DNA from 3 places in the Micromonospora sp. NPDC049049 genome. Region 1 is predicted to be linked to each of the others. Evidence: riboswitches for the same ligand, from Rfam matches in the RefSeq annotation. Region 1 holds a riboswitch; each other region holds the start of a gene.
The links. A riboswitch is a leader RNA that binds a small molecule or an ion and turns the genes downstream of it on or off. The one in region 1 is predicted to bind cyclic di-AMP.
Positions count from the first base shown of each region.

Region 2: linked by a shared signal. The riboswitch ahead of AB0B68_RS13045 (hypothetical protein) and the one ahead of AB0B68_RS13950 (NlpC/P60 family protein) in region 1 are both predicted to bind cyclic di-AMP.
Region 3: linked by a shared signal. The riboswitch ahead of AB0B68_RS30250 (hypothetical protein) and the one ahead of AB0B68_RS13950 (NlpC/P60 family protein) in region 1 are both predicted to bind cyclic di-AMP.

Region 1 is NZ_JBEZEX010000011.1:63,626-73,656, forward strand. It holds gene AB0B68_RS13910 (TetR/AcrR family transcriptional regulator) at 1-297, opposite strand, end outside; gene AB0B68_RS13915 (2-dehydropantoate 2-reductase N-terminal domain-containing protein) at 383-1,330, shown strand; gene AB0B68_RS13920 (LD-carboxypeptidase) at 1,525-2,463, shown strand; gene AB0B68_RS13925 (2'-5' RNA ligase family protein) at 2,662-3,225, shown strand; gene AB0B68_RS13930 (DUF4240 domain-containing protein) at 3,222-3,809, shown strand; tRNA gene AB0B68_RS13935 (tRNA-Gly) at 3,954-4,027, opposite strand; gene AB0B68_RS13940 (pyridoxamine 5'-phosphate oxidase family protein) at 4,294-4,851, opposite strand; gene dcd (dCTP deaminase) at 4,949-5,527, shown strand; gene AB0B68_RS13950 (NlpC/P60 family protein) at 5,589-6,629, opposite strand; cyclic di-AMP (ydaO/yuaA leader) riboswitch at 6,643-6,778, opposite strand; gene AB0B68_RS13955 (peptidoglycan recognition family protein) at 7,014-8,996, shown strand; gene AB0B68_RS13960 (NlpC/P60 family protein) at 9,218-10,031, opposite strand, start outside.
Region 2 is NZ_JBEZEX010000010.1:78,096-88,126, forward strand. It holds gene AB0B68_RS13020 (hypothetical protein) at 1-9, shown strand, start outside; gene AB0B68_RS13025 (carbonic anhydrase) at 129-752, opposite strand; gene AB0B68_RS13030 (alpha/beta hydrolase) at 922-1,893, shown strand; gene AB0B68_RS13035 (AAA family ATPase) at 2,002-4,119, shown strand; gene AB0B68_RS13040 (cation diffusion facilitator family transporter) at 4,226-5,143, shown strand; cyclic di-AMP (ydaO/yuaA leader) riboswitch at 5,262-5,393, shown strand; gene AB0B68_RS13045 (hypothetical protein) at 5,450-6,463, shown strand; gene AB0B68_RS13050 (hypothetical protein) at 6,605-7,105, shown strand; gene AB0B68_RS13055 (SRPBCC family protein) at 7,250-7,720, opposite strand; gene AB0B68_RS13060 (PfkB family carbohydrate kinase) at 7,912-8,889, shown strand; gene AB0B68_RS13065 (5'/3'-nucleotidase SurE) at 8,886-9,713, shown strand; gene AB0B68_RS13070 (STAS domain-containing protein) at 9,732-10,031, opposite strand, start outside.
Region 3 is NZ_JBEZEX010000047.1:7,314-17,344, reverse strand. It holds gene AB0B68_RS30260 (MarR family winged helix-turn-helix transcriptional regulator) at 1-127, opposite strand, end outside; gene AB0B68_RS30255 (carbonic anhydrase) at 353-1,072, shown strand; gene AB0B68_RS30250 (hypothetical protein) at 1,129-2,148, opposite strand; cyclic di-AMP (ydaO/yuaA leader) riboswitch at 2,153-2,283, opposite strand; gene AB0B68_RS30245 (YibE/F family protein) at 2,450-3,838, opposite strand; gene AB0B68_RS30240 (heavy metal translocating P-type ATPase) at 4,273-6,237, shown strand; gene AB0B68_RS30235 (metal-sensitive transcriptional regulator) at 6,244-6,540, opposite strand; gene AB0B68_RS30230 (copper ion binding protein) at 6,635-6,844, shown strand; gene AB0B68_RS30225 (hypothetical protein) at 6,858-7,808, shown strand; gene AB0B68_RS30220 (heavy metal translocating P-type ATPase) at 7,821-10,031, shown strand, end outside.

The DNA of each region.
Region 1 (10,031 bases):
CAGGTGGTCCACGAAGCCGCGCAGGAAGGATTCCAGCGCCTCGTCGGCGGGGAGGGTGGCCTGCAGCTCGTAGGCGCGGTCGCACATCGCGGTGAGTTCTTCGCGGTAGACCGCCTCGGCCAGGGCTTCCCGGGTGGGGAAGTGGCGGTAGAGCGTGCCGGTGCCCACGCCAGCGAGTTTGGCGAAGTCGTCGAAGCGCAGGTTGAAGCAGCCGCTGGCGAAGAGCTCGCGGGCCTTCGCGATCAGGGCGTCCCGGTTGCGGCGGGCGTCGGCGCGCAGTGGCTTGGCATCGGTCACGTGGGGCTCCATGTTGACAAGTGGAGACTATCTCCATATTTTTAGAACCGGAGACAGTCTCCGATTATAGGGTACGAGGTGCCGTGTGAAGATCTTGATGTTCGGCCGGGGCGTCATCGGCGCGACCTACGGGTGGGCCCTGGAACGGGCCGGGCACCACGTCGAGTTTTATGTCCGGCCGGGGCGGGCGGCAGCGTACGGCGATGCGATTGATCTCGACCTGCTCGACGCCCGGCGACGGCCGTGGGGGAAGCGCGTCGCCGAGAGGTGGCCGGTGCGCTACCGCGAGTCACTGGAGCCGGACCATGACTTCGACCTGATCGTGCTGAGCGTGCAGCACTACGGCTTCGCGGAGGCCGCGGCCTTCCTGGGACCGCGCGTGGGCAAAGCCACTGTGCTTGTCTTCAACAACCTCTGGGTCGAGCCGATGACCGCGACCGAACACCTTCCCGCTGATCAGGTGGCCTGGGGCTTCCCCGGGGCTGGCGGCGGCTTCGGCGACGACGGTGTGTTGCGTGGGGCTCTGCTGCCCGTGGTCTTCTTCGGCACTCTCGACCGGCCGCCGACCGAGCGCGAGCGGGCCGTGCGCCAGGTGTTTCGCGAGGCGGGGTTCAGGCTCCGGGAGAGCTCCGACTTCCGTGGCTGGCTGTCGATCCACTTCGTTCAGAACGCGGGCCTGCACACGCAGAGCCTGAAGCAGGGCTCGTTGTCCAATCTGACGCCCGGCAACGCACGCGAAGCGATCCTCGCCATCCGCGAACTCCTGCGGCTCGTCGAGGCTCGCGGCGTTGATCTGCGGCGGCACCGCAGCGAGCTACTTCCTTTCACCGCGCCCGTCTGGCTGGCAGCACCGGCGATGGCCTGGCTGTTCAGACACTTCCCGCCGATGCGCCTGGTCATGGAAGCCCATGCCAACCCCGAGGAACTGCGCGCGGTCTGCCGCGACACCCTGACGGAGGCGCGCAGGCTGGGCGTGGAGGTGCCCCGACTGGAGGCGGCCGAGCCCTACTTCGCTGCCGAGAGAACGGCCTAGGCATCCACTCGCTGGTGCTGAAACGCCTCAGGCATGCGCCGAAATGAGATGCGTACGGACCGGCACACCTGTTGGATCTCGACATGGAGCATGAGCTTGTTCGTCCCCGAAAGGCGCGCCCCGGGGACCACCTCGCGGTCCTCTCACCATCCTTCGCCGCCGCCGGCGCCTATCCGGTGATCCACGAGCAGGCCATGCGACGGCTTGCCGACCTGACCGGCCTCGTACCTGTCGAATACCCCACCACCCGCCAGGTGGGCGCGACCGCGGCGGCGCGTGCGGCGGACATCAACGCGGCCTTCGCGGACCCCCAGGTACGCGGCATTCTCGCCGTCATCGGCGGCGAGGACCAGATCACCGTCATCCCCCACCTGGACGCCGACCTGGCCCGTGCCGACCCGAAGCCGTTCCTCGGCACCAGCGACAACACCAACCTGCACCACTGGCTCTGGGGACTGGGCATCGCCAGCTTCTACGGCGGATCCTCGCAGGTGCACCTCGGCCCCGGGCCTGCCGTCGACGACGTGCACGTCAGGTCGCTGCGAGCGGCGTTGCTGACCGGGGAACGGCTGGAGGTCACCGACCCGGGTGAGTCCGAGGACATCGGCGTCGACTGGGCAGATCCGCAGGCGTTGAAGTCGTTCGGAGAGCGCGAACCGACGGAGCCATGGAGCTGGCACGGGCCGGCCCGAGCGGTCACCGGCCGCACCTGGGGTGGCTGCCTGGAAGTCATCCAGTGGATCCTGACGGCGGGACGCTTCCCGTTCCCCCCGGAGGTCCTGCACGGCGGGGTGCTGATCATCGAGACGTCGGAGGAGCTTCTCCCCGCCCCTGAGGTCGGCTGGATCGTCCGATCACTGGGTGAACGCGGTCTCCTCAGCGCCGTCGACGCGGTCCTGGTCGCCCGTCCGCCGGTCTCCGACCACACCCGTCGACCCCCGGCCGCAGATCGGGCGCGACTTCGCGAGCAGCAGCGCGACACGGTCGTCGACGTGGTGACCCGCTACAACCCCGAGGCGGTCGTCTGCGTCGGCGTGCCGTTCGGCCACACCAAGCCACAATGGATTCTTCCGCACGGCGGTCAGGTCACCGTCGATGGCGTGGAACGCCGGATCTTCGCCGACTACCGGTAGAGGCCGTTCGGCAACGGGGCCTACGCCCGCCGCACCGAGCGACCGTCCTTCCTGGCTGCCCGAATGCGGTCCCGAGACTGAGAACGGGCGCTCACACACCACGCCTCCTACTGCCCGCCCGACCTCTGGTGGGTGCGGGCCGCACGGCGGGTGGTGAATCCAGTGGACCGGCACCGACCGTGGCGGAAAGCTGTGGGGATGGAACCGACACAGACGGCGATCATCGTGCCAATACCCGAGGCCGAGGAGGCGGTGGGCCCCTTCCGGGCATCGCTCGACCCGGCCGCCGGGTGGGGGGTGCCAGCGCACGTGACCGTCCTCTACCCGTTCCTGCCTCCGCAGCAGATCGATGAGCAGGTCTTGGCCGTACTGCGCGAGACCATTACCGGGATCCCGCGGTTCGACGTCGCACTGACGGACGTCGGCTGGTTCGGTGACACGGTCGTCTGGCTTGCTCCACAGCCAGCTCGCCCGTTCCGGGAACTCACTTCGGCCGTGTGGCAGCAGTTTCCCGAGGCGCCCCCCTATGCCGGGGCGCACAGCGATGTGGTGCCGCACCTGACCATCGGTCACGACGCCGCCAAGCCCACGCTGAGCCACGCCGCAGAAACCATCTCCACGCACCTGCCGATCAACGCGGCCATCGACAGAGTCAGGCTCATCGCCGGAACACCGGACATCAGCCCCTGGCGCACCGTCTGCGAGTTCCCGCTAGGCACCACACCGCCTGCGCCGGCTGGACCGTTACCGTCCTTGACGTGAACTCGGCGGAATTCTGGAAGTTCCTGGAGCGGTCAGCCGAGGAGACGACCGACCCGGCCCGAAGACTGGACTGGTTGGCATACCGGCTCAACCGCGTTTCACTGGAGCACATCGCGGACTTCCAGGTCCACCTAGAGGCTGCGCGTCGCCCGATCGATACCTACGCCATGTGGGGCGCAGCCAACCAGATCATGGACGGCCTGTGCAGCAGCGACTCGTTCTGGTACTTCCAACCATGGCTCATCGGCCAGGGGCAGCGCTGGTGGCAGCACGTCGCCCAAAACCCCGACAACCTCGCCGACCTGCCCGCTGTGCGTGCGCTCGCCGGCCGCAGTCTCTGGGAACGGGCCGACGCGGAGTGGCCGCACTGGGAAGAACTCGCCTACGTGGCATCCCGCGCCTACGACCGCATCACCGGGCGTGAAGACAGCCTCCATGAAGCGCTGGACGCCCGGGGCCACCGCGCGTACTTCGATCCAGCCCCAATCGATGAGCCCTGGGACAGCGACAGCCTCGCCGAGATCGAACAACGCCTGCCGCGCCTCATGCGCTTGTTCCCCCGCCAGCACTACGTTAAGCCCTGACCTGCGGTGCGGGGAGTCAGAGAGCGGATCTCCTCGTCGGGCAAGCGTGGCTGATGGTCCGTGGATGGCCCGCCGGACGCAGTTGGCCTGAGCAACATCAAAAGCCCTGGCTGGGACTGTTGTCCTGACCAGGGCTTCTGCACATGGAGCGGGTGACGGGAATCGAACCCGCACTGTCAGCTTGGGAAGCTGATGTTCTGCCATTGAACTACACCCGCAAGCGGCACCACTGTACCCGAGTCATCGAGCCCATGCACCCAGGCACCCCCGGTGACCGCAGGTGTCCGACCGTGCCGCCCGGGTCGGCCAAGATGATCCACTCGGCTTCCTGGAAGTCGGGGCATCCGCAGCGCCGGGATACCGCGGTTTCGCCGAAGTCGAGTGGATCATGCGGGAGTGGCGGCTCGCCGGGTGTGGCGGGCGTACGCATCGGTGCCGGCTCCGTCGTGACGGAGCCGGCACCGATGATCTTCCGGTCGTGTGGTCAGGCGGCCGTGCACTGCACGTCACGGCTGAGGAGGGTCGGGCGCGTCTGCGGGACGGCGATGGGCGCTGCCACCGCCGACTGGGCGTTTGGGTCGAGCCAGACCCGAACGGCCGGCCGGCTCGGCCCGAGACCCGGAATGCCCGCGATGTGCTGCTCGCGGCGGGTGAGCATGGCCACGTCGACGGTGAACTCGAAGAGCCGCCAGTCGACCTGCGGCTCGGCCCGGGCGCTCTGCGCCAGCTGCGCCACCCGGATCGGATCGGTCACCGGGCGGGCGTGACCCGCCACGTACGCCTCGTCGTCGCTCTCCTCCGCAGGGAACGAGTGCAGCGCGTAACGGCCGTCACGTTCGAGGTCGCGGCGCTTGGGCGAGTCGATGATGAAGCAGAACAGCCCCTCGGCGGTGATGACCGGGGAGACCGGATGGACGCGGGGCCCGCCGTCGGCACGGACCGTGGCCAGATAGCCGAAGCCCGGCCCGTACTGCTGAAGGAGAACGCGGATCCCGTCGGCGAGTCGGGGCTCGTCGGCGGCGAATTCGGACCAGGAAGCCATGTGGGCATTCTATCGAACAAATGTACGAGTAGCGACCTCGACGCGCTGGTCCGGCACCGAATCCGGCCACTTCCGGCAACGCGGCTATGGTGGTCCGATGCTGCTCTCCGACCGTGACCTGGTCTCCGAGATCAAGGCCGGCACGCTGGGCTTGGAGCCGTTCGAGCCCACCCTGGTCCAACCCTCCAGCATCGACGTCCGACTCGACCGGCTGTTCCGGGTCTTCAACAACCATCTCTACACCCACATCGATCCGGCCATGCAGCAGGACGACCTGACCTCGGCGGTCGAGGTCCCCGACGGCGAGCCGTTCGTGCTGCACCCGGGGGAGTTCGTGCTCGCCTCGACGCTGGAGGTCATCTCGCTGGGTGACCAGCTCGCCGGCCGGCTGGAGGGCAAGAGCTCCCTGGGCCGGCTCGGGCTGCTCACGCACTCCACCGCCGGTTTCATCGACCCGGGCTTCTCCGGCCACGTGACGCTGGAACTCTCGAACGTGGCGAACCTGCCGATCACCCTCTGGCCGGGCATGAAGATCGGGCAGCTCTGCATCTTCCGGCTCTCCTCGCCAGCCGAGCACCCGTACGGCTCGGTGGTCTACGGCTCGCGCTACCAGGGCCAGCGGGGGCCGACACCCAGCCGCGCCTGGCAGCACTGGCGCACCTGGCCCACCCGCTAGGACCAGAACGACGAGGGCCCGCCGCGAGGAGATCGCGACGGGCCCCTTCGGTCACACTGGGTCAGCCTGGACGGCCGTAGCTGTGGATCGGGCCGTCGTCGACCTTCTTCATCTTGACCGGTTGACCAGCCTGCGAGGCGTGCACCACCCAGCCGCCGCCGACGTACATGCCGACGTGGTGGATGTCGCTGTAGTAGAAGACCAGGTCGCCGGGGCGCAGGTCACCCTTGCTGACGTTCTTGGTGACCCGGCTCTGCGCGGCGGCGTTGTGCGGCAGCGACACGCCGGCCTTCGCCCAGGCGGCCAGCATGAGCCCGGAGCAGTCGTACGAGTTCGGACCCTCGGCACCCCAGACGTAGGGCTTGCCGATCTGCGCGCAGGCGAACTTGACCGCGGTGCCCGCGGCACCGCCGGGGTAGCTACCCGGGCAGGGCGCCGGGCGCAGCGGACCGCCGCCGCCGCTGCCGTACACCTTCAGGCGCAGCTTCTGCAGGCGATCGATCTCGTCGTTGATCTGCTTCTTCTTCGCCGCCAGCTGGGCTTCCGTGCGGGTCAGCTGGGCCACCATCTCGTCCAGTGGCGCCTTCTGCGCGGCCAGTTGGTCGCGCAGGTCGGCCACCTGGCGTACGTCCTTCTGCTGGTCGTGCGCGAAGCGGTCCAGCATTTCGAGCTGGCCGACCACCTCGCTGGGCGACCGGCTGCCCAGCATCGCGTTGACGGTCGAGACGTTCTCACCCATGTAGGCGCGTACGGCAAGGGCGCTGACCTTGTCCATCGCGGCGTCGACCTGGCGCTCGAGCGGAGTGATCCGGGCGGCCAGCGCGTCTGCCTGCTTGCGCTTCGCGGCGAGGTCGATGCGGGTGGCGTTGTGCCGTTCGATGACCGGTTCGAGCTTGTTCCAGTCGGCGTCGATCTGGCGCTCGATCTCGGCGACGGAGGGGTCGGCGTGGGCCGCCGTGGCACTACCGGTCAGAACGACGGCGACGCCGGCCAGCGCGGCGAGTGCGGTGGTTAAGCGGGACCAGCGTGGGCGCGGCACTATCGACGCCGGGCCGGCTGATGCCGACCGCTCGGACGACGGCCGCGGGGCATGGAGTGCCACCGGGGTTCCGTACTCCTTCTTCCTGACCGCCTACCGGGTTAGCTGACGGGTTCGGGCGGGAAGTCGGCGCCCTACCGCAGTGGCTGCGGATTCACCCCGAGGGACCTGGGTCCCCGGTTCGCTCGGAAACGACTCGGCGGTGTCGGTCCGTTACCGCCCGGGGTGGGCGGAGCTGCTGTCGGGCCGACAAATGACCAGAGTAGAGACGCCCGTTACCGATCCGCAACCCGTGCGGCCGTGACACTCCGTACGGATTGGACGAGGTCACTGACCGTGTGTGAAGAATTCTTTCCGTGCACGTCGATAGATGGAAAGGTATTGACGCGAGCTCCCGGACGGCGCGATGGTGATTTGACCTCACTCCGCGAGAATCTAGGGGGTTCGATGCACCATCCAACCCTGTCGACCGGCTGGCGCGCACTGCTCGCCGCCACCGTGGTCGCCGCCGCGACCACGGTGCCACTCTCCGTCGGCCCGGCCGCCGCCGCGCCCACCACCGACCGCCAACAGCAGTACGCCGACGCGGCCACCGAGTACGGCGTACCGGCCGTCGTGCTGCTCGGCGTCTCCTACCTGGAGTCCCGTTGGGACACCAACGCCGGCACACCGAGCACCAGTGGCGGCTACGGCCCGATGCACCTGACCGACGCGCGGCACGTGGCCGCCCTACCCGGACGCGGTCACCACGACGCCGGAGCCGAGGACCCACGCGGTGACGACTCCCGGCCGGCCCGGGTGCCCGCGCCCCGACCGGTCGAGGCGCCCGCCCCGTCCACCGCCGCGTTGCAGACCGTCGACGCCGCCGCCGCGCTGACCGGTGCCGCCCCCGAGGCACTGCGTACCGACGCGGGCCTCAACATCCGGGGTGGGGCGGCGCTGCTGAGCGCGTACCAGAGGGATCTGGGCGCGCCGGTCGGCGCGGGCACCGACCCGGCGGCCTGGTACGGCGCGGTGGCCCGCTACTCGGGCGCGGACAGCGCCGACGCCGCGGCGGCCTTCGCCGACGAGGTCTTCACCACCATCGGCGCGGGCGAAGCCCGGGTGACCGACGAAGGCCAGCGGATCACCCTGCCGGCCCGCGCGGTGCGGCCCGAACGGTCCTGGCTGGACCGGCTGGGCCTGCGCCGGCTGGCCCGCCCGGACGGGGTGGAATGCCCCCGCACCATCTCCTGCGAATGGATCCCGGCGCCCTACGAGGCGTTCGGCGACGGGGACTACGGCAACCACGACCTCTCCGACCGGCCCGCGCGGCAGAAGATCGAGTACATCGTCATCCACGACACCGAGGCGAGTTGGGCCACCACCCTGCAACTCGTCCAGGACCCAACCTACGTGAGCTGGCACTACTCGCTGCGCTCGGTCGACGGGCACATCGCCCAGCACGTCAAGACGAAGGACGTCGGCTGGCACGCCGGCAACTGGTACGTCAACGCGAAGTCGATCGGGTTGGAACACGAGGGCTTCGCTGCGCAGGGCACCTGGTACACCGAGGCGATGTACCGGACCTCGGCGAAGCTCGTTCGGCACCTGGCGCTGCGGCTGGGCATCCCACTGGACCGCCAGCACATCATCGGCCACGACAACGTGCCCGGCACCATCCCCTCGACAGTGCGGGGAATGCACTGGGATCCGGGCCCCTACTGGGACTGGACGCACTACTTCGACCTGCTGCACGCCCCCCGACTGGACACCGGCACCCCGGCCACCGGGCTGGTCCGGATCGACCCGGACTACACCACCAACCAGCCGGCGTTCACCGACTGCGTCACGGTGGGCGTGCCCTGCGCTCCGCGCGGTTCCTCGTCGGTGGTGCTGCGCAGCGCGCCGTCCGCTGACGCGCCGCTGGTCAACGACATCGCGCTCCGCCCGGACGGCAGCCCGAACACGATGGCGGTGTCGGACCACGGGGCCAGGGCGTCCGCCGGGCAGACGTATGCGCTGGCCGGCCGGCAGGGCGACTGGACGGCGATCTGGTACCTCGGGCAGCGGGCCTGGTTCCACAACCCGTCGTCCGCGCCGACCGCCAGTTGGACCGTCGGAGTCGTGGCGACACCGAAGCCCGGAAGAGCCACCGTTCCGGTCTACGGACGGGCGTACCCGGAGCAGTCCGCGTACCCGGACGGGGTGCCCTACCAGGCGATCACGCCGCTCCAGTACACGCTGGCCGCCGGGCAGCGGTACTCCGTCGGCGCGGTGCTGGCCGGCGAGTACTACCGGGCCAGCACGTTCGACGGCTCCTCACCCGGTGACTGGACGGTCATTCGCGGCAAGAACCGGTACGCGCAGATCCAGTTCGGCCACCGGATCATGTACGTCGACCTCGCCGACGTGCAGCTGTTGCCCTCCCCGGTGGGGACACCCCGCTGAGAACCACGACGGCCCCCGGTCGGTGACCGGGGGCCGTCGTGTCGCGCTGGGGCCTGTGTCAAAGTCCTCGGTCGAGCCGAGGCGGAGTCCAGGCGGCGATCCGGCAAGGCGGAGATTGGCCCGGATACCGGTGTTGTATCCGGGCCAATCTCCAACGCGGCCGGTCGTCGCCTGGGCCCGCCGCAGGCCGGCCAGGGGCTTTGACACAGGCCCTGGGTGGATCAGCCAGGTCTGCGGAACCCGGCGACGGGCATGGTGGTGATGCTGGACACCTGCACCGGTTTGCCGGCGCGTGGCGCGTGCACCATCTGGTTGTTACCCAGATACAGCCCGACATGACTCAAGCCGGAGAAGAAGAACACCAGGTCACCGGGGCGGGCGTCGGCGCGCGAGATGGCCTTGCCCTCGTTCCACTGGTCACCGGTGTGGTGCGTCAGGTAGATCCCGGCCGCCTTGTAGGCGTACTGGGTCAGCCCCGAGCAGTCGAACGAGTTCGGCCCGGTGGCACCCCAGACGTACGGCTTGCCGACCTTGCCGCAGGCGGTCTTGATCGCGGTGCGGGCCGCCGCACTGAACACGCCGTTGATGGTCGGGCAGGCCGCCGTCTTGACGGTGGTCTTGGGCATCGACGCCTCGAGCTGCTTGATCTCGGCGTCGATCTGCTTCTTCTTGGCCGCCAGATCGTTCTGCTGCTTGGTCTGGGTGACGATCAGCGCGTCCAGCTTCTGCTTCTCGCCGTCGTACTTGGCCCGCACGGCCAGCACGCCCTCGACCTCCTTGCGCTCCTGCGAAGCGAGCCGGTCGAGGATGGTGAGCTGCTCGGTGAGCGTGTCCGGCTTGGCGCTGACCAGTAGCGCGCCGATGTCGTGTGACGGGCCGGAGATGTAGTAGCGGGAGGCGAGGTCGCCGACCCGGTTGAGCGCCAGCTCGCTCTGCAGCGCCAGCGGCTCGATCTTCTTCTGCAGGTTCGCCGACTTCTGCCGGTTGACCTTCAGCTGCGCCCGGACCTTGTTGTACTGCTCGATGGTGGGCTCC
Region 2 (10,031 bases), on a different contig from region 1:
GAGGGCTGAGCCCTCCCCACCGCTCCAACGAACCGCCCGCCGGGAGTTCCCGGCGGGCGGTTTCGCGTGCGCGAGGATCGACTTCGGGCGGCGGCGGGGGGACGGTCCTCGGGCCAGGGCAGGGCAGCTCAGCCTGGATCGAGCAGGGCGACCTCGCCGGTGGCCAGGTCGTAGAGGCCGCCGACCACGGCCACCCGGCCGGCGGCCACCGGCCCGGCCAGCAGATCGTCCTGGCGCAGGGTGCGCACCGTACGCCGGACGTGCCGGCGGATCGCCAGCGGCAGCACCGCCGGATCGTCGATCCCCGCCTCGGTCACCGCCGGCGCGATCTCGTCCACCAGGTGCGCCAGCGACCCGCCGGGACGCTGGCCGATGCGCAGCGCCTCTACCGTGGCCTGCACCGCGCCACACCGCTCGTGGCCGAGGACCATCACCAGCGGTACGCCGAGCTGGCCGACCACGTACTCGATCGAGCCGCGGACCGCGCGATCGAGCACGTGTCCCCCGGTGCGGATCACGCAGATCGCGCCGAAGGTCTGGTCGAAGATCGCCTCCAACGGCACCCGGGAGTCGATGCAGCCCAGCACCACCGCGTACGGCTGCTGGTCGCCGGAGGCCGCGGCGGCTGCCGTGACGTCGTGTCCGTGCACCGGCTGGCCGCTGACGAACCGCCGATTGCCGGCGAGCAGGTCGGCCAGGGCGGCGCGGGGCGTACCGCCGGCCTGCCGCCCCTGCCCCGACGTCGCACCCATGGGCGCTCCCGACGACCCCATGCCGTCCAGCTTGGCCCGCCGCCGTCCGGCACGGGCGAGGTCGGGAATGTTCGCCACGGCGCGATTGGCGTGGTGTCATGGCGGGTAGCCGGTGTTACCGCCGGGTATCCCGGTGCTGGTGATACTGGGCGGCCCTGGGGAGGTGGCGATGCCGGAGCGGTTCGAGGTCGGCCTGCCAGACGGTGTACGGCTCAACGTCGAGGCGACGGGTCCGACGGACGCCCAGGTCACCGCCATCCTGCTGCACGGCTGGACGCTGGACGGGCGCGCCTGGCACCGGCAGGTCGAGGCGCTCACCGCGCCGCAGTTCGGCGATGCGGTGCGGGTGGTCGCCTACGACGCGCGGGGGCACGGCCGGTCCAGCTGCATGGCGCTGCCCACGGCCACCCTGGCCCAGTTGGGTGACGACCTGGCCGCGGTCATCGACGCGGTCGCGCCGACCGGCCCGGTGGTGCTGGTCGGGCACTCGATGGGCGGCATGACGATCATGGAGTACGCCCACCGCCACCCCGCGCACTTCGCCGCCCGTACCGCCGGCCTGGTCTTCGTCTCGACCACCGCCGAGGGGCACACGCACACCGTCTACGGGCTCTCGCCGCGGATCGCCCGGTTGATCCGGCTGGCCGAGACGACCGGCGCCGGTGTGCTGGCCCGGTGTGGCTCGTGGCGTGCTCCCCGGGCACTGCTGAACGCGCTGCGACCGAGCATCCGGTGGATGCTCTTCGGTGACCGCTGCGAGCCGGCCGACATCCGCCTGGTGACGTCGGCGGTGGCCCGGGCCTCGCTGCGTTCGATCGGCGGGTTCCGCGCCTCCATCGGCACCCAGCACCGCCTGGACACCCTCGCCGCGTTGGCCCACCTGCCGGCCGCCGCCCTGGTCGGCGACCGGGACCGGCTGACCCCACCGCCGTGCGCCGAGTCGATCGCGGCGGCTCTGCCGGCCACCGAGCTGACCGTCTGCCCAGGTGCCGGGCACATGCTGATGATGGAACGCCCGGACGAGGTGAACGCCGCGCTCACCGGCGTCGTACGACGGGTGATCGCCGAATCGCCGCCGGCCCACCTCGGCGCGTCGCCGACGGCTCACCGTGGCGCGGCCCCCGCCGAGACGGGTGCCTGAGCACGTTCGCGCACCTCGGGCGCGGCGGGTCGGGTCCGGGGCCGTACCCTTCTGCGGTTGGCCCGCGCGGTTTCCACCGCCTGCCGGCGACCTCTGAAGGAGCGTGCGTTGACCGACCAGACCGGCCTGGAGCAGGAGATCGCCGTCGAGCAACGACACCTGGACCGGGTGTACGCCCGACTGGCCGAGCTGCGGCAGTCGGCCGTCCGCGCCGAGCGTGACGGCTACCGGATGGCCCGGGTGGGCACGCACGGCGCCCTGGTCGAGCGCGACGCGATGGTCTTCCACGCCGCGCAGCGGCGGCACACCCTGGACGCCGAGCACGAGGGGCTGGTCTTCGGCCGACTGGACCTGCGCGACCGTCAGGTGCTGCACGTCGGGCGACTGGGGATCCGCGACGAGAACGCCGTCACGCTTGTCGTCGACTGGCGCGCGCCGGCCGCCGCCGCCTTCTACCAGGCCACCCCGGCGCAGCCGCTGGACGTGGTGCGGCGTCGCACCATCCAGTCCCGCGCCGAGCGGGTCACCCGGATCGAGGACGACCTGCTGGACCCGACGGCCGCCCCGGAGGGGATGACCATCGTCGGTGACGGCGCGTTGCTGGCCACCCTGTCCAAGGCCACCGGCCGGGGCATGCGCGACATCGTGGCGACCATCCAGCGGGAGCAGGACGAGGCGATCCGCTCGCCCGGTTCCGGGGTGACGATCGTCGCGGGCGGCCCCGGCACCGGCAAGACCGCTGTCGCCCTGCACCGGGCCGCGTTCCTGCTCTACTCCGACCGCAGCCGCTACGCCGGCGGCGGCATCCTGGTGGTCGGCCCGTCGTCGGTGTTCGTCGAGTACATCGGCTCCGTGCTTCCGTCGCTCGGTGAGGACACCGCGACCCTGCACTCGCTGGGCACCCTCTTCCCGGGGATGACAGCCACCCGCCCCGACCCGCCCGAGGTGGCGGCGGTCAAGGGCTCGTTGCGGATGCGCCGGGTGCTGGAGCGGGCGGCCCGCGACGCGGTGCCGGGCGGCCCGGGTGAGCTACGGCTGCTCTACCGGGGCACGCTGCTGCGGTTGGACCGGGTCGCGCTGGACCGGATCCGGGACCGTGCGCTGCAACGCGGCGCACGGCGCAACGAGGTGCGCCGGGCCGGTTTCGACGGTGTGTTCGCCGCGCTCTGGGCGCAGGCCCGTGAGCTGAGCAGCGGTCGGCTGCCGGAGCAACCGGCCTTCGAGGCGGAGATCGCCGAGCGGTCGGAGTTCCGGGAGTTCCTCAAGGCGTGGTGGCCTCGGCTGCACCCCCGGCACGTGCTCGGCTGGCTGGCGCAGCCGGACCGCCTGCGCCGGTACGCCGGGGGGATTTTCTCCTCGGCGGAGATCCGGCTGCTCAACGCCGCGTACCGGAACCTGGACTCGGCCGGGCTGACCATCGCCGACGTGGCACTGCTTGACGAGCTGGACGCGCTGCTCGGCAAGCCCGCGCAGCCGGCCCGCGCGCGACGCGACCCGTTCCAGCTCGCCGGCGGCGTCCGTGAGCTCAGCACCCTCGGTGAACGGCAGCGGGCCGCCCGCGCGGCGGCCCGGGAGCGCCCCGAGGACTACCGGGACTACGCGCACGTGGTCGTGGACGAGGCACAGGACGTCTCGCCGATGCAGTGGCGGATGATCGGTCGACGCGGCCGACTGGCCTCCTGGACCGTCGTGGGCGACCCCGCGCAGACCGCGTGGACCGGCGATCCGGAGGAGCTGACCCGGGCCCGCGACCAGGCGCTGGGCCGGCGTAAGCGACACGACTTCACGCTCACCACCAACTACCGCAACTCGGCGGAGATCTTCGCGGTGGCGGCGGCGGAGATCCGGCGGCTCTACCCGGACCTGCCGCTGCCGACCGCCGTCCGCTCCACCGGGGTCGAGCCGGTGGAGCTGGTGGTGCCCGCGACGGGCTTGGAGACCGCGACCGTGGAGGCCGCCGCCGGCCTGCTGGCCGAGGTGGAGGGCACGGTCGGGGTCATCACGCCGGTCCCCCGCCGGGACGAGGTCGCCGGTTGGCTGGGCGCGCTCGGCGCACCCAGGTTGCAGGTGGTGACCAGCCTGGAGGCCAAGGGCATGGAGTACGACGGGGTGGTGCTGGTCGCCCCGAGCGAGATCCGGGCGGATCCGGGCGCCGGGGTGCGCACCCTGTACGTGGCGCTCTCCCGGGCCACCCAGCGGCTCACCACCATCGACCCGACCAGCTGACGTGTGCGGACTGCCGCCGGCGGAACGCCCTGCCCGTACACTTGCACACATAGCGATGTGAGCATACATTTGACCGGGTCCCGACCAGCGGCGGAAGGTGGTTCTCGTGGGCGCAGGTCATGACCACCACCATGGGTCCGTCGCCAATGCCGCACACCAGCACCGAGGTCGACTCTGGGCGGCCTTCGGATTGCTCGCCACCCTGATGGTGGTCGAAGCGGTGGTCGCACTGCACACCGGCTCGCTCGCCCTGCTCTCCGACGCCGGGCACATGTTCACCGACGTGCTCGGCATCGGGATGGCGCTCGCCGCCATCACGGCGACCCGGCGGGCCACCGGCGACCCGCAGCGCACCTTCGGGCTCTACCGGCTCGAGGTGCTCGCCGCGCTGGCCAACGCCGTCCTGCTCTCCGGCGTCGCGATCTACGTGGTGGTCGAGGCGATCCGCCGCTTCGGTGACCCGCATGAGGTCATCGCCGGCCCGATGCTCGCGGTGGCCGTGCTCGGCCTGCTCGCGAACATCGCCGCGTTCGCGCTGCTGCGCGCCGGAGCCCGGGAGAGCATCAACCTCCAGGGCGCCTACCTGGAGGTGCTCGGTGACCTGCTCGGCTCGGTCGGCGTCATCGGCGCGGCGCTGCTCATCACCGTCACCGACTGGTGGTGGGCCGACCCTCTGGTCGCGGTCGCCATCGGCGTGTTCATCCTGCCGCGCACCTGGCGGCTGGCCCGCGCCGCTATCCGCATCCTGGTGCAGGCCGCCCCGGAGCACCTCCAGGTGACCGCCGTGCACGACCGGCTCGCCGCCGTCCCCGGTGTCGTCGAGGTGCACGACCTGCACGTCTGGACGCTCACCTCGGGCATGGAGGTGGCCTCCGCCCACCTGACCATGGCACCGGGCGCGGAGGTCGGCGCGGTGCTCACCGCGGCACGTACGGCCCTGCACGACGACTTCCGCATCGAACACGCGACATTGCAGATCGAGCCCGGCGCCGCTTCTGGAGCCTGCGGCTCCATCGAATGGTGACCGGTTCGTCGATTTCCGTGGTGACGTACGCACCGTCCGTCACATCGGCTGCAGCGGCCCCACCCGCACCGGTAGGCTCGGTCCCGGCCGTCACCAGGCGGCGCCCTCCCGGCGCCGGTGGCGGTCGCCGCCTAATCGCCCAACTGGGCGAACCGGGGAACCATGTTCCTGGGGTGTATCCGCGTCAGCGGTAGGGATCTTCCGTCCCGAACCCGTCAGCTAACCCGGTCGGCGGCTGACGGAAGGACATGCGCAGTGGCACCAGCACGACCACCCGCCGCCCGACTGGCGGCCCTGATCGTCGCGATGTTCGCCCTCGGCGTCGCGCTTCCGGCCGGCACCGCCTCGGCCGCTCCCCCGACCGGCCTGCGAGCCGCCGCACCCGACTCCGACGAGGAGGGCGGCACCCCGGCGTTGCGAGCCCAGCTCGATGCGGCCAGCAAGGGCTACCTGGACGCGAAGCGCGCCCTGGACACGTCAGTGCAACGGCAGAAGCAGCTCGGCACCCAGTTGAAGACCATCGAGGTCGAGATCGACCAGCGCAACGGCAAGGTCGGCGAGATCGCCGAGGTCGCCTACCGCACCGGCCGGCTGGGTGCGGTGTCGGCGCTGCTCAACAGCAACACCCCGGAAGGCTTCATGGACCGGGCGGCCGCGCTGGACGCGGTGGCGGCCAACGAGGACCGGGTGCTGCGCGACCTGCTGGACACCAAGGACAAGGCCAACCGCACCCGGGTCGCCCTGGACGGCGAGATCAACGAACAGCGCAAGCAGGTCGCGGTGATGGCCAAGCGCAAGGAGCAGGCCGAACGGGCCCTGAGTGTGGCCACCACGCCCAAGCCGCAGACCACCGCCGACGCCGGCTCCAACCGGGGCACCTCCAGCGCCAACGCGAAGGCCGCACCGCGCAACTCCGACGGCTCCTGGCCCTCCGAGTCGTGCAGCGTCAACGACCCCACGCCGGCCAACGGCTGCATCACCCCGCGCACCCTGCACGCGCTCAACCAGGCCAAGGCCGCGGGATTCACCCGGTACGTCTCGTGCCACCGCCCCAGCGGCTCGGGTGAACACCCGAAGGGCCGGGCCTGCGACTTCGCGGCGCAGAAGAACGGCTTCGGCGGCGACGCCACCGGCGGCGACAAGACGTACGGCAACAACCTGGCCGCGTACTTCATCCGCAACGCGGACCGGCTCGCCGTGCTCTACGTGATCTGGTACAGGCAGATCTGGCTGCCCAGCAGCGGGTGGAAGTCGTACAGCGGGGCGGGCGGCGACCCGTCCAGCGACCACACCAACCACGTACACCTGTCGGTCTACTGACCGACGCGTCGTGATGCCTGTGAGCCACTGGATGGCTCACAGGCATCACGTGCGTCAGGGGCCGGGCTACGTCACCGGGCGTACCCCTGATGTCGTCGCTCGTCGGACGACCCGGCGGTGGCCGGCGGGCAGCATCGCGGTATGCCTCGGATCCGACCCACCACCCGCAAGGCGCTGCTCACCCTGCACCTCGTCACCTCGCTGGGCTGGCTCGGCGCCGACCTGGTGCTGCTCACCCTCGGCGTCGCCGTGCAGCGGGGCGCCGATCCGGCGGTGGTCTATCCGGTCACGGCTCTGGTCGGCACGGTGCTGTTCGCGCCGCTGAGCGTCCTGGTGTGGTTGATCGGAGTCGCCAGCTCGCTGCTCACCCCGTGGGGCCTGCTGCGCCACCGGTGGGTGCTGGTCAAGCTCGTGATCACCACGGTGATGGTCGGGCTGGTGCTGTTCCTGCTCACCCCGAATCTGCGTCACGCCGGAGCGGTCGGCGCCGCCCTGCCCGCCCGCGATCGCGCCGACCTGGTCATCGCGCCGGCGGTGTCGACCAGCCTGATGGTCATCGCGACAGTGCTCTCCACCTACAAGCCGTGGGGCCGACGTCCCACCACCCGCCCGACCCGCAAGAGCGCGCCAACCCCGATCTAACGCGCCCGCCCCGCCCTACGCGCCCGCGATCTTGCACTTACTACGCCGACATATGGGTTCCATCCCACCGATATCGACAGCTGAAACTGCAAGATCGGCGCGCCAGGGGCGCGGCACGGGGTCGGCCACGGGTCGGGACGCGGGTTAGGGGTTAGGGGGCGGGGTGTTGTTGGTGCGGTCCAGGGCGGCGCCCAGCCGGGTGGCCAGGGCGAGGTGAGCGGCCTGGGCCTGGCGGAACGCGTAGCGGAACAGGGGCCTCGGCGCGGTCAGGGTGATCTCGACGTCGACGCGGGTCAGGCCGTCCGGCTCGGCGCGTAGACGGGTGTGGTTCCGCACAGTGGTGGCCGGCCACTGGCGGGCCACCATGACGATCTCGTCGGCCTCGCTGATCAGCACGTCCGCGTGGTAGGTGGTCCGGAAGCGCAGCGGACCGGCCGCCAACCGGTCGTTGATCGTGTAGCTCGCCTGGGCGCCGGGCCGGGGCGGTACCCGGCGGACCTGCACGATCAGCGGATGCAGCTCGCCCTGCCGGGTCAGGTCGCTGAGCAACGCTGCCGCCTCGGCGGGTGAGCACCGGGCCTGGACGGTGTAGCTGAAGGTATCGCTGCTGAGCACACCGTCTCCCGCCGTCGTCTGGTCGCCCGATCGTCCCGTACCGATGTCTGGCTGGCAACGCCCCAGGGACCCTCAGCGCCGCGCCGGACCGGGCCGATGCGACGACCTGCCACCACCTGCGCCATTAAGGTCGGTTAGTACGAAATCTTCCGAAGGTGCCGGAGGGCGGCCAGCATGAACGGCGACGACCGATGAGTGGGCACGTGATGGTCTTCGCGCCCACCCCACAGCTGACGGTGATGGTGGACCAGCCCAACGACCACCCCGAGCTGCATCTGCACCCCGGCGGGCAGGGCGTCTGGCAGGCCCGGATGGTGCTCTCCCTCGGAGTCCACGTGGTGCTCTGCGCCGCCCTCGGCGGTGAGATCGGCCAGGTGCTGGAGCCACTGCTGGTCAGCGAGGGTGTGGACCTCAAGGTGGTGGTCCGTGACTCCGGCAGCGGCGGGTACGTGCACGATCGCCGCGACGGCTCCCGGCAGGAGATCGCCGACGTGCCCGGACAGCCGCTGAGCCGGCACGAGATCGACGAGCTGTACAACCTTGCCCTCGGCGAGGGCTTGCGGGCCTCGGTGAGCATCCTCAGTGGGCCGAACGAACCGTGGCTCGTACCGGCCGACCTGTACCGACGCTTCGCCGCCGACCTCGGCGCGAACGGTGCTCGGGTGGTGGTCGACCTCTCCGGCGATCACCTCGCTTCGGTGCTGGAGAGCGGGGTGTTCTTCCTCAAGGTCAGTCACGAGGAGTTGATCCGCGACGGCCGCGCCCGCAGCGAGGACACCGAGGAGCTGACCCGGGCCATGTACGAGTTGCACGCGGGCGGCGCCGAGACGGTGGTGGTGAGCCGCGCCGACCAGCCGGCGTTGGCGCTCATCGACGGGGAACTGTTCCAGGTCGAGATGCCCCGGCTGGAGGCCGCCGACCCACGGGGCGCGGGCGACTCGATGACGGCCGGAGTGGCCGCCGTCGTGGCCAGGGGCGGCGACATTCGGACCGCCATCCGCACCGGCGCCGCCGCCGGCGCGCTGAACGTGACCCGGCACGGCCTGGGCACCGGGCGGCTGGACTCGATCACCGGCCTGGTGGACCGGGTCCGGCTGGTGCCGGCGGACAGCCGTCAACAGGAGCGGACCACCCCGGACGAGTTGGCCGGCCGGGTGGTCGAGCGATGACCCTGCGGGTGTTGATCACCAACGACGACGGGGTCGCCGCGCCGGGCATCCAGGCGCTGGCCTGGGCAGCCCGGCAGCGGGGCCTGGACGTCGTCGTGGCCGCGCCGATGGAGGAGGCGAGCGGCACCAGTGCCGCGATGAGCGCCGTGGAGCGCGACGGGCGGGTCGTCGTGAACGAGCATCCGCTGCCGGACCTGGCGGGGGTGCCGACGTACGGGGTCGCCGGGTCCCCGGGCTTCATCACGCTGATCGCCCTGCACGGGGCGTTCGGACCACCGCCGTCGGTGGTGCTCTCCGGCGTCAACCGGGGCGCCAACGCCGGCCGGGCGGTGCTGCACTCCGGGACCGTGGGCGCCGCGTTCACCGCCGCCAGCAACGGCTGCCGGGCGATGGCGGTCTCCCTGGACGTGCTCTCCGCCGGCGAGGCGACGGCCGCGAGCGGTGGCGCCGCGGTGGATGCCGCAGCCCGGATACGCGACGCCGAGCGGCACTGGGGCACCGCCGCGCGGGTCGCCCTGGACCTGCTCCCCCGCCTGACCTCCGCGCCCATGGAGAGCGTGCTCAACGTGAACACCCCGGACCTGCCGCACGGGCAGTTGCGCGGGGTGCGGCGCGGCACCCTGGCCAGCTTCGGCCAGGTGCAGATGACGGTGGCCGAATCCGGCCACGGGTTCGTCCGTACCTCGCTGGAGGAGCCGGGGCAGGCCGCACAGCCGGGCACGGACGTGGCGTTGCTGGCCGCTGGGTACGCGTCGGTGACGGCCATCCGAGCGGTCACCGAGGCGACCGACATCGACCTGACCGGTCTGGACGAGCAGCCCTGACGGGGAGACCCGGCGCGCTCAGGCGCCGGGGAGCACCTCGGGGGTGGGAGCAGCGCCGGCGAAGTACGGCTCCGGGGCACCGAAGAGGCCGAGCAGGCCGGTCACCCAGAGCTGCCGGTGCACGAATCGGCTCGGCTGGGTCACCACCAGCTTGACGTCGCTGACCTCGGCTGTCTGGAAGCCGGCGACCATGGCGCTGATGCCGACCGAGTCGATGAAGGTGACCAACCTCATGTTGAGTTCGATGCGCAGGGGGCGGCCCTTGGCCAGCACCTCTGCGATCGCTTCGCGCACCTCGTACGCTGTGTCGACGTCGAT
Region 3 (10,031 bases), on a different contig from region 1:
CCTCGGCTGCGACATCACGCAGCCGGGCGGTCGGGTCGCGGGCGATCGCCAGTAGGACGTGCCCGTGATTGGTGAGGAACGTCCAGTTCCGCCCACTGCCGGTGTCGCCTGTCACCGTGCTCGCCATCGTGTGACCGCCCTTTCGGATGTCCTCTGCCCTCGCGAGAGTCTGGTCCGCCCCGCCACGGGAAGGTTGCCCAGGGTGTGGCCGGAGTCAACGTATGAAATCTAAATCACGCATACCTTGACGCATCTTACGGTGCGTGTGACGGTGGAGCACGAGCCAGCGCCCGCCGCCCGCCCGGCGGAAAGCCGGTTTGACCAGGTCAGATGCGTCGAGACGAGGTGCGGGATGAGTCATACCGGGAGCTCCGGCGGTCAGCCGGGTCCGCAGCGGACCACCGACGGGGCCACCGCGCTCAGTGAGCCGACCCGGGCGTACGCCGAACTGGTCGCCGGCAACCGGCGTTTCGTCGATGGCGCCCCACGCCACCCCAACCAGGATGCCGGGCACCGGGCCGCGGTAGCCGACGGGCAACACCCGTTCGCGGTGATCGTCGGCTGCTCCGACTCGCGACTGGCTGCCGAGATCATCTTCGACCGGGGCCTGGGCGACCTGTTCGTGGTTCGCACCGCCGGGCACACCGCCGGCCCCGAGGTGCTCGGCAGCGTCGAGTACGCGGTGACAGTGCTCGGCACCCCGCTGGTGGTGGTGCTCGGTCACGACTCCTGCGGTGCGGTGCAGGCCGCCCGGGAGTCCGCCGCGACCGGTACCGCGCCGAGTGGCCATCTGCGCGCCGTGGTCGACGCCGTGCTGCCCAGCCTGCGCCGGGCCGCGGCCGAGGGGGTGGACGACATCGACGGCATCGTCGACATCCACATCGCACAGACCGTCGAGACGCTGCTCGGGCAGTCGCCCGTGCTGGCCGACGAGGTGGCGCGGGGGCGGTGCGCGGTGGTGGGCGTGTCCTACCGACTGGCAGCCGGAGCGGTACGCCAGGTGGCCGCCGTGCCGGCCGGCTTCACGACCCCGGCCGAATCGACCGACCCGGCCGCGCCTGCCACCGTCTGACGCGACGAGGGCCGCTCCGCGTCACGCGGAACGGCCCTCGACGGAGATCGGGCGGGTCAGAGCAGCGACATGTGAACGTGGTCGGTGTGGTTCGACGGCCCGCTGTACGAACTCCAGCCGGTGGCCGGGAACCAGATCTGCCGGTTCCAGATCACGTAGTAGATGCCGAGCCGGTCGGCGTTACGGATGAGGAACGCGGCGACGTTGTTGCCGTACGTCCTGGTGTCGTTGTTGTGCCACGGGGAGAACCCGCTCTTCTGAAGCGACCAGTCGCAGGCGCGGCCCTTCGGGTGCTCCCACGGCCCGCCGGGGCGGTAGCAGCCGACGAACCGGTTGAAGCCGGCCGCCTTGACCTCCTTGTACGCGTGCAGCGTGCGCGGCGTGATGCAGCCGGAGGTGGTGGGGTCGTTCTCGCTGCACGACTGGGCCTTCCAGTCCCCGTCGGCAGTGCGACCCGGGCCGATCTTCGCGACCTTGGAGGTGGCATCCACCAGGCCGCCGGTGAAACCCTTGCCGCCGACGAGGGAGAGCGCCTTGTCGGCCTCGCTCTTGCGCTTCGCCATCAGGGCGGTCTGCTTCTGCTGCTCGCGCACCTCGGTGTCGAGGGCCAGCTTGGCCTGCTCGGCGCGGGACTTCACCTCGTTGACCTCGGAGAGCTTCTTCTCGTTGACCATGTTGATCTCGTCGAGCAGCCCGGCGCGCTGGACGAACGAGTCGGGCGCGTCGCTCTCCAGCAGCATCGCGACCGCGCCGATCCGGCCGGTCCGGTACGCCTGGGCGGCGATCTGCCCGACCTGCGGGGCCAACGCGTCCAGTTCGGCCTTGGCCCGGTTGACCTCCGCCGCCAACTCGCTCTGCCGCTTCTTGGACTTGTCCAGCTTGGACTTCGCGGCGGAGTAGTCACGGTTGGCCTGCTCGATGACGTCGTTGAGCAGCTTGGGCTCGCCGTCCTCCTCGTGCCCGGACGGTGTGGGGTTCGTCGGGGCGGCGTGCGCCGGGAACGGCCCGGCGAACACGGTCAGTGCGGCGATCACGGCCACCACGGGTGTCAACCAGCGGCGTAGGGGTGCCGTCACAATGTTCCCTTCCGTCGACCGCCGACCGGGTTAGCTGACGGGTTCGGGGCGGAAGTGGCCCCTACCGCTGATGCGGATTCACCCCAGGTACCTGGGTCCCCGGCTCGCCGGTTGGCGATTGGGCGGTGGCACCGCAGGCGCCGCTTCGCGCCTTCATCGGTAACCGGCAGCGAGGTTACCCGAGAGTCGACCGGCTGAGCTACGCCTGGATGCCGACCAAAAGCGTCATTTCGCCATAGCGTTGAGTGACCAGTGACGGGGTTCTCAGGGTGGATGCCCGATCTGGTCACGCTGAGGAGTGTCACCATGCCGTATCCGTGCTCCTGTTCGACTTCGGCCACCGGTCGGTGGCCTCGGGTGGGGGTGCGGTCCGCGTCCGGTCCGGTTCGTCGGAGCCGGCCGTTCGCGGTGAGCTGAGTGCGGCCAGTGCCTCGCTGCGGTCCGGCTGGGGCCGGGGCGCGGGAGCGTCGGTGGGCGCTGAGGCGTCGGTGAGCGCTGAGGCGTCGGCGCGCCCGGCGGCGGTGACCACCGCGGCCAGCCCGGTGGTCAGCGGTACGGCGGCGATCAGACCGAGGGTGGCGACCGCGCTGCGGACGATCTCCTGCGCGAGGAACTCACTGGTGAGGATCTGCCCGATCGGCCGCGAGTCGGCGGTGAGCAGGAGCAGCAGGGGCAGTGAGGCACCCGCGTACGCCAGCACGATGGTGTTGACAGTGGAGGCGATGTGCGCGCGACCGACCCGGGTGGCGGCACGGTAGAGCTGCAACCGGGTCAGCCCGGGGTTGGCGTTCGCCAGTTCGGTGACGGTGGCCGCCTGGGTGACCGTCACGTCGTCGAGCACCCCGAGTGACCCGATGATGATTCCGGCGAGCAGCAGTCCGTGCAGGTCCACGTCGCCCTGGAACATCGACAGGGTGGTGGCGTCCTCGCTGCCGAAGCCGGTGAGGTGGGTCGCGGCCGTGGCGATGGTGGCGAGCACGCCGGTCAGGACCAGGCTGCCCAGGGTGCCGAGCACCGCGACCGAGGTCTGTGCGGTGACCCCGTGGGTCAGATAGAGCACCACGAACATGATCAGGGCCGCGCCGACCACCGCCACCAGCAGCGGTGACCTGCCGGCGCTGATGCCCGGCAGCACGAAGGTGAGCAGGATGGCGAAGCTGGCGGCCAGCCCGGCGAGCGCGGCCAGACCTCGCCACCGACCGAACGCGACGATCGCGGCCGCGAAGATCACCGCCAGCCACACCATCGGGGTGCCGCGTTGGTGCTCGGCGATGTTCCAGTTGCTGGTGGTGGGATCGGTCGGGTCGGCCAGCTCGACCAGGACGACCTCGTCGCCGACCTCGACCCGGGGTGCGCCGGGCCCGTCGGGCACCGGAGTCCGTACCTGCTGGCCGGCGGTCGGCCCGTCGTCCACCCGCACGTCGACAGTGCCGCACCGCCCATCGCCGACCCTCGGTGTGCCCTCGGGGACCGACGGCGCCGGCGGGCACGGCTCGCTCACCACCCGGGTGACAGTGCCGGGGTAGCGCGGCACGTCCGCACCACCATCGGTCTGCGGTGACCCGCCGCGCGGCCAGAGCAGCACCGCGGCCAGCACGGTGGCGACGAAGAGGGGTACCACAGTCACGACGAGGATCCGTCGCACCCGAGGCGGGGCGGACGGAGCGGGGTGAGTGTGGTCGGCGGCCAAGGTGAGACTCCCAACGATCCGGTGCGGGATACGGGTCAGCGGGCCGGGCGGTTCACCGTTGCGGTGGAAACGCGGCGGACGGCGGGGCGGATCGCTGCCTGACGACCGCTTGATCACGGACGGTCAGTGCTCGGCCCGGTCGGCTGGGGGCACCGCCACGACGTGGCGGCGCCGGTGCCCGACTGTGCAGCGGCATTCGGAGGGCCATCGGGGGAGATGCTAGCCAGCCCCTCCGGGGGTTGCAGGTCGTGGCGGAGTGTCGGGCGGCCGAACCGCTCGCGCGGCGGTCTCCGGGGCGGCATGTTGGAGCCATGCCCGCTCCGTCACCGCCCGACCCCGACCGACCGCGACACGCCGAACCCGTGCCGCACGACAAGCATTCCGGGCACGACAAGCACGCCGGACACGACAAGCACGCCGGACACGATCCGGCGATGTTTCGCCGTCGGTTCTGGGTCTGCCTGGTATTGACCATCCCGGTGGTGCTGACGAGTCATCTCGTGTCGGGTCGGCTGGGCCTGAGCGGGGACGTCGTCCCCGGTCAGGGCTGGGTGGGCCCGGTGCTCGGCTCGGTGGTGTTCTGGTGGGGCGGTTGGCCGTTCCTGGTCGGTGCGGTCCGAGAGGTCCGGGACCGGGCGCCCGGAATGATGCTGCTGGTCGCGATGGCGATCACCGTCGCGTACGCCGCGTCCCTGGCGACCAGCGTCGGCGTCTTCGACCTGGACTTCTGGTGGGAGTTGGCCGCGCTGGTCACCATCATGCTGCTCGGGCACTGGCAGGAGATGAAGGCCATCGGACAGGCCCGGGGAGCGCTCGCGGCGCTGGCCGCGCTGTTGCCGGACGAGGCCGAACGGGTGGCGGCGGACGGGCGGGTCGAGGCCGTGCCGGTGACCGGTCTGCGGATCGGCGACGTGGTGCTGGTCCGGCCGGGGGGTCGGGTGCCGGCGGACGGCCGTGTCGTCGAGGGCGGCGCCGAGCTGGACGAGTCGATGATCACGGGGGAGTCGCGGCCGGTCGCCCGGTCGACTGGCGACCGGGTGGTGGCCGGCACCGTCGCCACCGACTCGGCGATCCGGGTGCGCGTCGAGGCGTTGGGTGAGCAGACCGCCCTCGCCGGCATCCAGCGGATGGTCGCGCAGGCCCAGGCCTCCGGTGGACGGGCCCAACTGTTGGCCGACCGGTTCGCCGCCGCGCTGTTCTACCTGGCCACCGGCACCGCCGTGCTGACCGTGCTGGTCTGGACCGCGCTCGGTCAGCCCGACGAGGCGGTGGTCCGTGCGGTCACCGTCCTGGTGATCGCCTGCCCGCACGCGCTGGGTCTCGCCATCCCGCTGGTCGTCGCGCTCTCCACCGCGCTCGCCGCACGGTCCGGGATTCTGGTCAAGGACCGGCTGGCCCTGGAGCGGATGCGGACCGTCGGCGCGGTGCTCTTCGACAAGACCGGCACGCTGACCCGGGGCGAGCACGGGGTGACCGACCTGGCGACGGCGTCCGGCGTCGAGCGGAGCGAGGTGCTGCGCATCGCGGCCGGTGTCGAGTCGGAGAGCGAACATCCGTTGGCCCGGGCGATAGTGGCGGCGGCCGGCCGCGGCGGCCCGGCCCGGGCAGCCGACTTCCGGTCGCTGCCGGGCCGCGGTGTGAAGGCGACAATCGACGGTACGGAGTACGCGGTGGGCGGGCCGGCGCTGCTGCGCGAGCTGGGCGTTTCGCTCCCGGCGGAGCTGGAGGCCGCGACCGGGCGGTGGTCGGCGCGGGGTGCCGCGGTGTTGCACCTGGTGCGGCTGCCCGACGCCGTGCTCGGTGCGTTCGCGTTGACCGACGAGGTGCGTCCGGAGGCCCGGCGCGCTGTCGACGAGTTGCGTGCCGAGGGTGTCCGAACCATCGCCATGATCACCGGTGATGCCCGGCCGGTGGCCGAGGCGGTCGCCGCCGATCTCGGCTTCCGGCCCGGCGTCGACGAGGTCTTCGCCGAGGTGCTGCCGGCGGAGAAGGACGATCGGGTGGCCGAGCTCCAGCGGCGGGGGTTGGTGGTGGCGATGGTCGGTGACGGGGTGAACGACGCGCCGGCGCTGGCCCGGGCGGACGTGGGCATCGCGATCGGCGCGGGCACCGATGTGGCCATCGAGTCCGCCGGGGTGGTGCTGGCATCCTCGGACCCGCGCGGGGTGGGGGCCGTGGTTCGGCTGTCCCGGGCGTCGTACCGGAAGATGCGACAGAACCTGGCCTGGGCGGCCGGCTACAACGTGGTGGCGCTGCCGCTGGCCGCCGGGGTGCTGGCCTGGGCGGGTGTGGCGTTGAGCCCGGCGGTGGCCGCGGTGCTGATGTCGGCGTCGACGATCGTGGTGGCGCTCAACGCTCAGTTGCTGCGCCGGGTCCGTCTCGATCCCGCGCCGGAGTGAGCGCGGTCAGCCGCGCTTCATGAGCCGGCCGACCGCCGCCATCATCTCGGTGGCCATCTCGTCGGCCCGACCCTCAGCGGCGCCCTCGTGCATGCAGTGCCGGGCGTGCCCGTCGAGCAGCCCGAGAGCCACCTTGTCGAGGGCGGCCTGGATGGCGGAGATCTGGGTGAGCACGTCGATGCAGTAGCGGTCGTCGTCGACCATCTTCTCGATGCCCCGGACCTGCCCCTCGACGCGGCGGAGCCGCGCTAGCAGCTGGTCCTTGCTGGCGGTGTATCCGCGGATCGGGGTGGGTGCGGTCATGCCGACCAGGATAGCGTACCCCCAGGGGGTATGGTACGGTCGGTTCTGATGAGATACCCCCACCGGGTACCGGTACCACGAAGGAGACGATCCAATGGTCGACACGACGTACCAGGTGCAGGGCATGACCTGCGGGCACTGCGTCAGCGCGGTGAGCGCCGAGGTCGGCGCCATCGCGGGTGTGCGTGACGTCCAGGTCGACCTCGCCGCCGGCCGGGTCACCGTCAGCAGCGACCAGCCGCTGGACACCGCGGTCGTCCGGGCCGCCGTCGACGAGGCCGGTTACGACCTCGTCGACGCGTGATCGGCGGGCCGACGTGCGTACCGTGACGAAACTGGCCGGCTTCGCCGTCGGCCTGGCGGCGGTCTTCGGCGCCGCCTACGGGATCGGCCGGGTCGTCGACCCCGCCCCGGTCGCCGAGAGCCGGCACGACGATGCCGCCGCCACCCCGACGGCGGACGAGCGGGGCGGGACGGGCGATCGGCTGCCCGGCGGGTTGCTCGTCTCCGAACGTGGCTACACCCTCGAACCGGTCGACGCCCCGGCCGACGAGTTCGCCTTCCGGATCACCGGCCCGGACGGTCGCCCGGTCACCCGGTACGACGTGGCGCACGACAAGCAGATGCACCTGATCGTCGCCCGTCGGGACCTCTCCGGCTTCCGCCACGTCCACCCCGAGCTGGCCGCGGACGGCACCTGGCGGGTCGACACCCCGCTGGCCGGTCCCGGACAGTGGCGGGCGTTCGCCGACTTCGCCCCGACCGGGGGCGAGCCGCTGACCCTGGGCGTGGACGTGACAGTCTCCGGCGAGCTGACCGAACGGCCGTTGCCCGCCCCGACGACCAGCACCACTGTCGACGGCTACACGGTCACCCTGACCGGTGCGCCGCAGCCCGGTCGGACGTCGTCGCTGACAGTGACCGTCAGCCGGGACGGGCAGCCGGTCACCGACCTGGAGCCCTACCTGGGCGCGTACGGGCACCTGGTGGCACTGCGTCGGGGTGATCTGGCCTACCTGCACGTGCACCCGGACGGGACGCCCGGCGACGGGCGCACCCGGCCCGGTCCGGCCGTCACCTTCCTCGCCGAGGTGCCCTCGGTCGGCAGCTACCGGCTCTACCTCGACTTCCAGCACGGCGGGAGGGTGCACACCGCCGAGTTCACAGTGGTCGCCGGCGCTGCCCCGACCGGAGACGCCCCCGAACCGAGCGGCCCCGCACCGACCGGCGGGGCCGACCACGGCACCCCCGGGCACGGACATGACTGACGGGACCAGACGATGACCACCACCAGCAGACCGCTGCCCGAGGCGCCGAACCGGATCGAACTGGCGATCGGCGGGATGACCTGCGCCGCGTGCGCCGCCCGCATCGAGAAGAAGCTCAACCGGATGGACGGGGTGAGCGCCACCGTCAACTACGCCACCGAGAAGGCGACAGTCCGGTACGCCGACGGCGTCACACCGGACGACCTGATCGGGACCGTGCAGAAGACCGGTTACACCGCGGCGTTGCCAGCCCTGCCCAGCGCGGAACCTCCGGTGGACCCGTTGCGGGGGCCGCGTACCCGGCTCTGGGTGTCGGTGGCCCTGAGCGTGCCGGTGGTCCTGCTGGCCATGGTCCCGGCCTGGCAGTTCGACTACTGGCAGTGGCTGTCGCTGACCCTGGCCGCCCCGGTGGTGGTCTGGGGCGGGCTGCCGTTCCACCGGGCCGCCTGGACCAACCTGCGGCACGGCGCGGCCACCATGGACACACTGGTGTCGCTCGGCACGTTGGCCGCGTTCGGCTGGTCGCTCTGGGCGCTCTTCCTCGGTGACGCGGGGATGCCCGGAATGACGCACCCGTTCCGCTTCGACATCGTCCGGAGCGACGGCGCCGGCAACATCTACCTGGAGGCGGCCGCCGGGGTCACCGTGTTCATCCTGGCCGGTCGCTACTTCGAGGCCCGGTCGAAGCGAACTGCCGGCGCCGCCCTACGCGCCCTGCTCGATCTCGGCGCCAAGGACGTGACGGTGCTGCGTGACGGCGTGGAGATCCTGATCCCGGTGGACCGGCTCGCCGTCGGTGACCGCTTCGTGGTCCGCCCCGGGGAGAAGATCGCCACCGACGGGGTGGTCGACGAGGGCACCTCCGCTGTCGACGCCAGCATGCTCACCGGTGAGTCGGTGCCGGTCGAGGTCGCCCCGGGTGACGGCGTGGTCGGCGCAACGATCAACGCGGGTGGGCGCCTGATCGTCACCGCCACCCGGGTCGGCGCGGACACCCAGCTCGCCCGGATGGCCGACCTGGTGGAGCAGGCGCAGAGCGGCAAGGCGGCGGTGCAGCGGCTGGCGGACCGGATCTCCGGGGTCTTCGTGCCGATCGTCATCATCCTCGCCGTCGGCACGCTCGGCTGGTGGCTCGGCACCGGGGCCGGCCCGACCGCCGCGTTCACCGCCGCCGTGGCCGTGCTGATCATCGCCTGTCCGTGCGCGCTCGGCCTGGCCACCCCGACCGCGCTGCTGGTCGGCACCGGTCGGGGCGCCCAGCTCGGCGTGCTGATCAGGGGCCCGGAGGTGCTGGAGTCGACCCGTCGGGTGGACACCGTGGTGCTCGACAAGACCGGCACCGTGACGACCGGCCGGATGACACTGGTGGACGTGGTGCCGGCGAGCGGCGTGGACCGGGCCGAGCTGCTCCGGCTCGCCGGGGCGGTGGAGGCCGCCTCCGAGCACCCGATCGCCCGTGCGGTAGCGGCCGCTGCCACCGAGGCGGGCGCGTTGCCCCCGGTGAGCGCCTTCGGCAACCTCGAAGGGCTGGGGGTGAGCGGCACCGTCGACGGGCGGGCCGTGCTGGTCGGCCGGGTCCGGCTGCTGCGCGAGCGTGAGATCGACGTACCCCCGGAGGTCGAGTGGGCGGTGCGCGACGCCGAGGCCGCCGGCCGTACGCCGATCGTCGCCGGCTGGGACGGCCGGGCCCGGGGCGTGCTCACTGTCGCCGACGTGGTCCGGCCGACCAGCCGGGCGGCGGTGGCCCGGCTGCGCGGGCTGGGGCTGACTCCGGTCCTGCTGACCGGGGACAACGCCACTGTGGCTCGCGCGGTCGCCACCGAGGTGGGCGTCGACGAGGTGATCGCCGAGGTGCTGCCGGCCGGGAAGGTCGACGTGATCAAGCGGCTCCAGGCCGAGGGGCGGTCGGTGGCGATGGTCGGTGACGGGGTCAACGACGCCCCGGCGCTGGCCCAGGCCGACCTGGGGCTGGCCATGGGCACCGGCGCCGACGTGGCGATCGAGGCGGCCGACCTCACCCTCGTCCGGGGCGACCTGGACGCCGCGGTGGACGCCATCCGGTTGTCCCGCCGCACGCTTGGCATCATCCGGGGCAACCTGTTCTGGGCGTTCGGCTACAACGTGGCGGCCCTGCCGTTGGCCGCCGCCGGGCTGCTCAACCCGATGATCGCCGGTGCCACGATGGCGCTGTCCTCGGTCTTCGTGGTGGCCAACAGCCTGCGC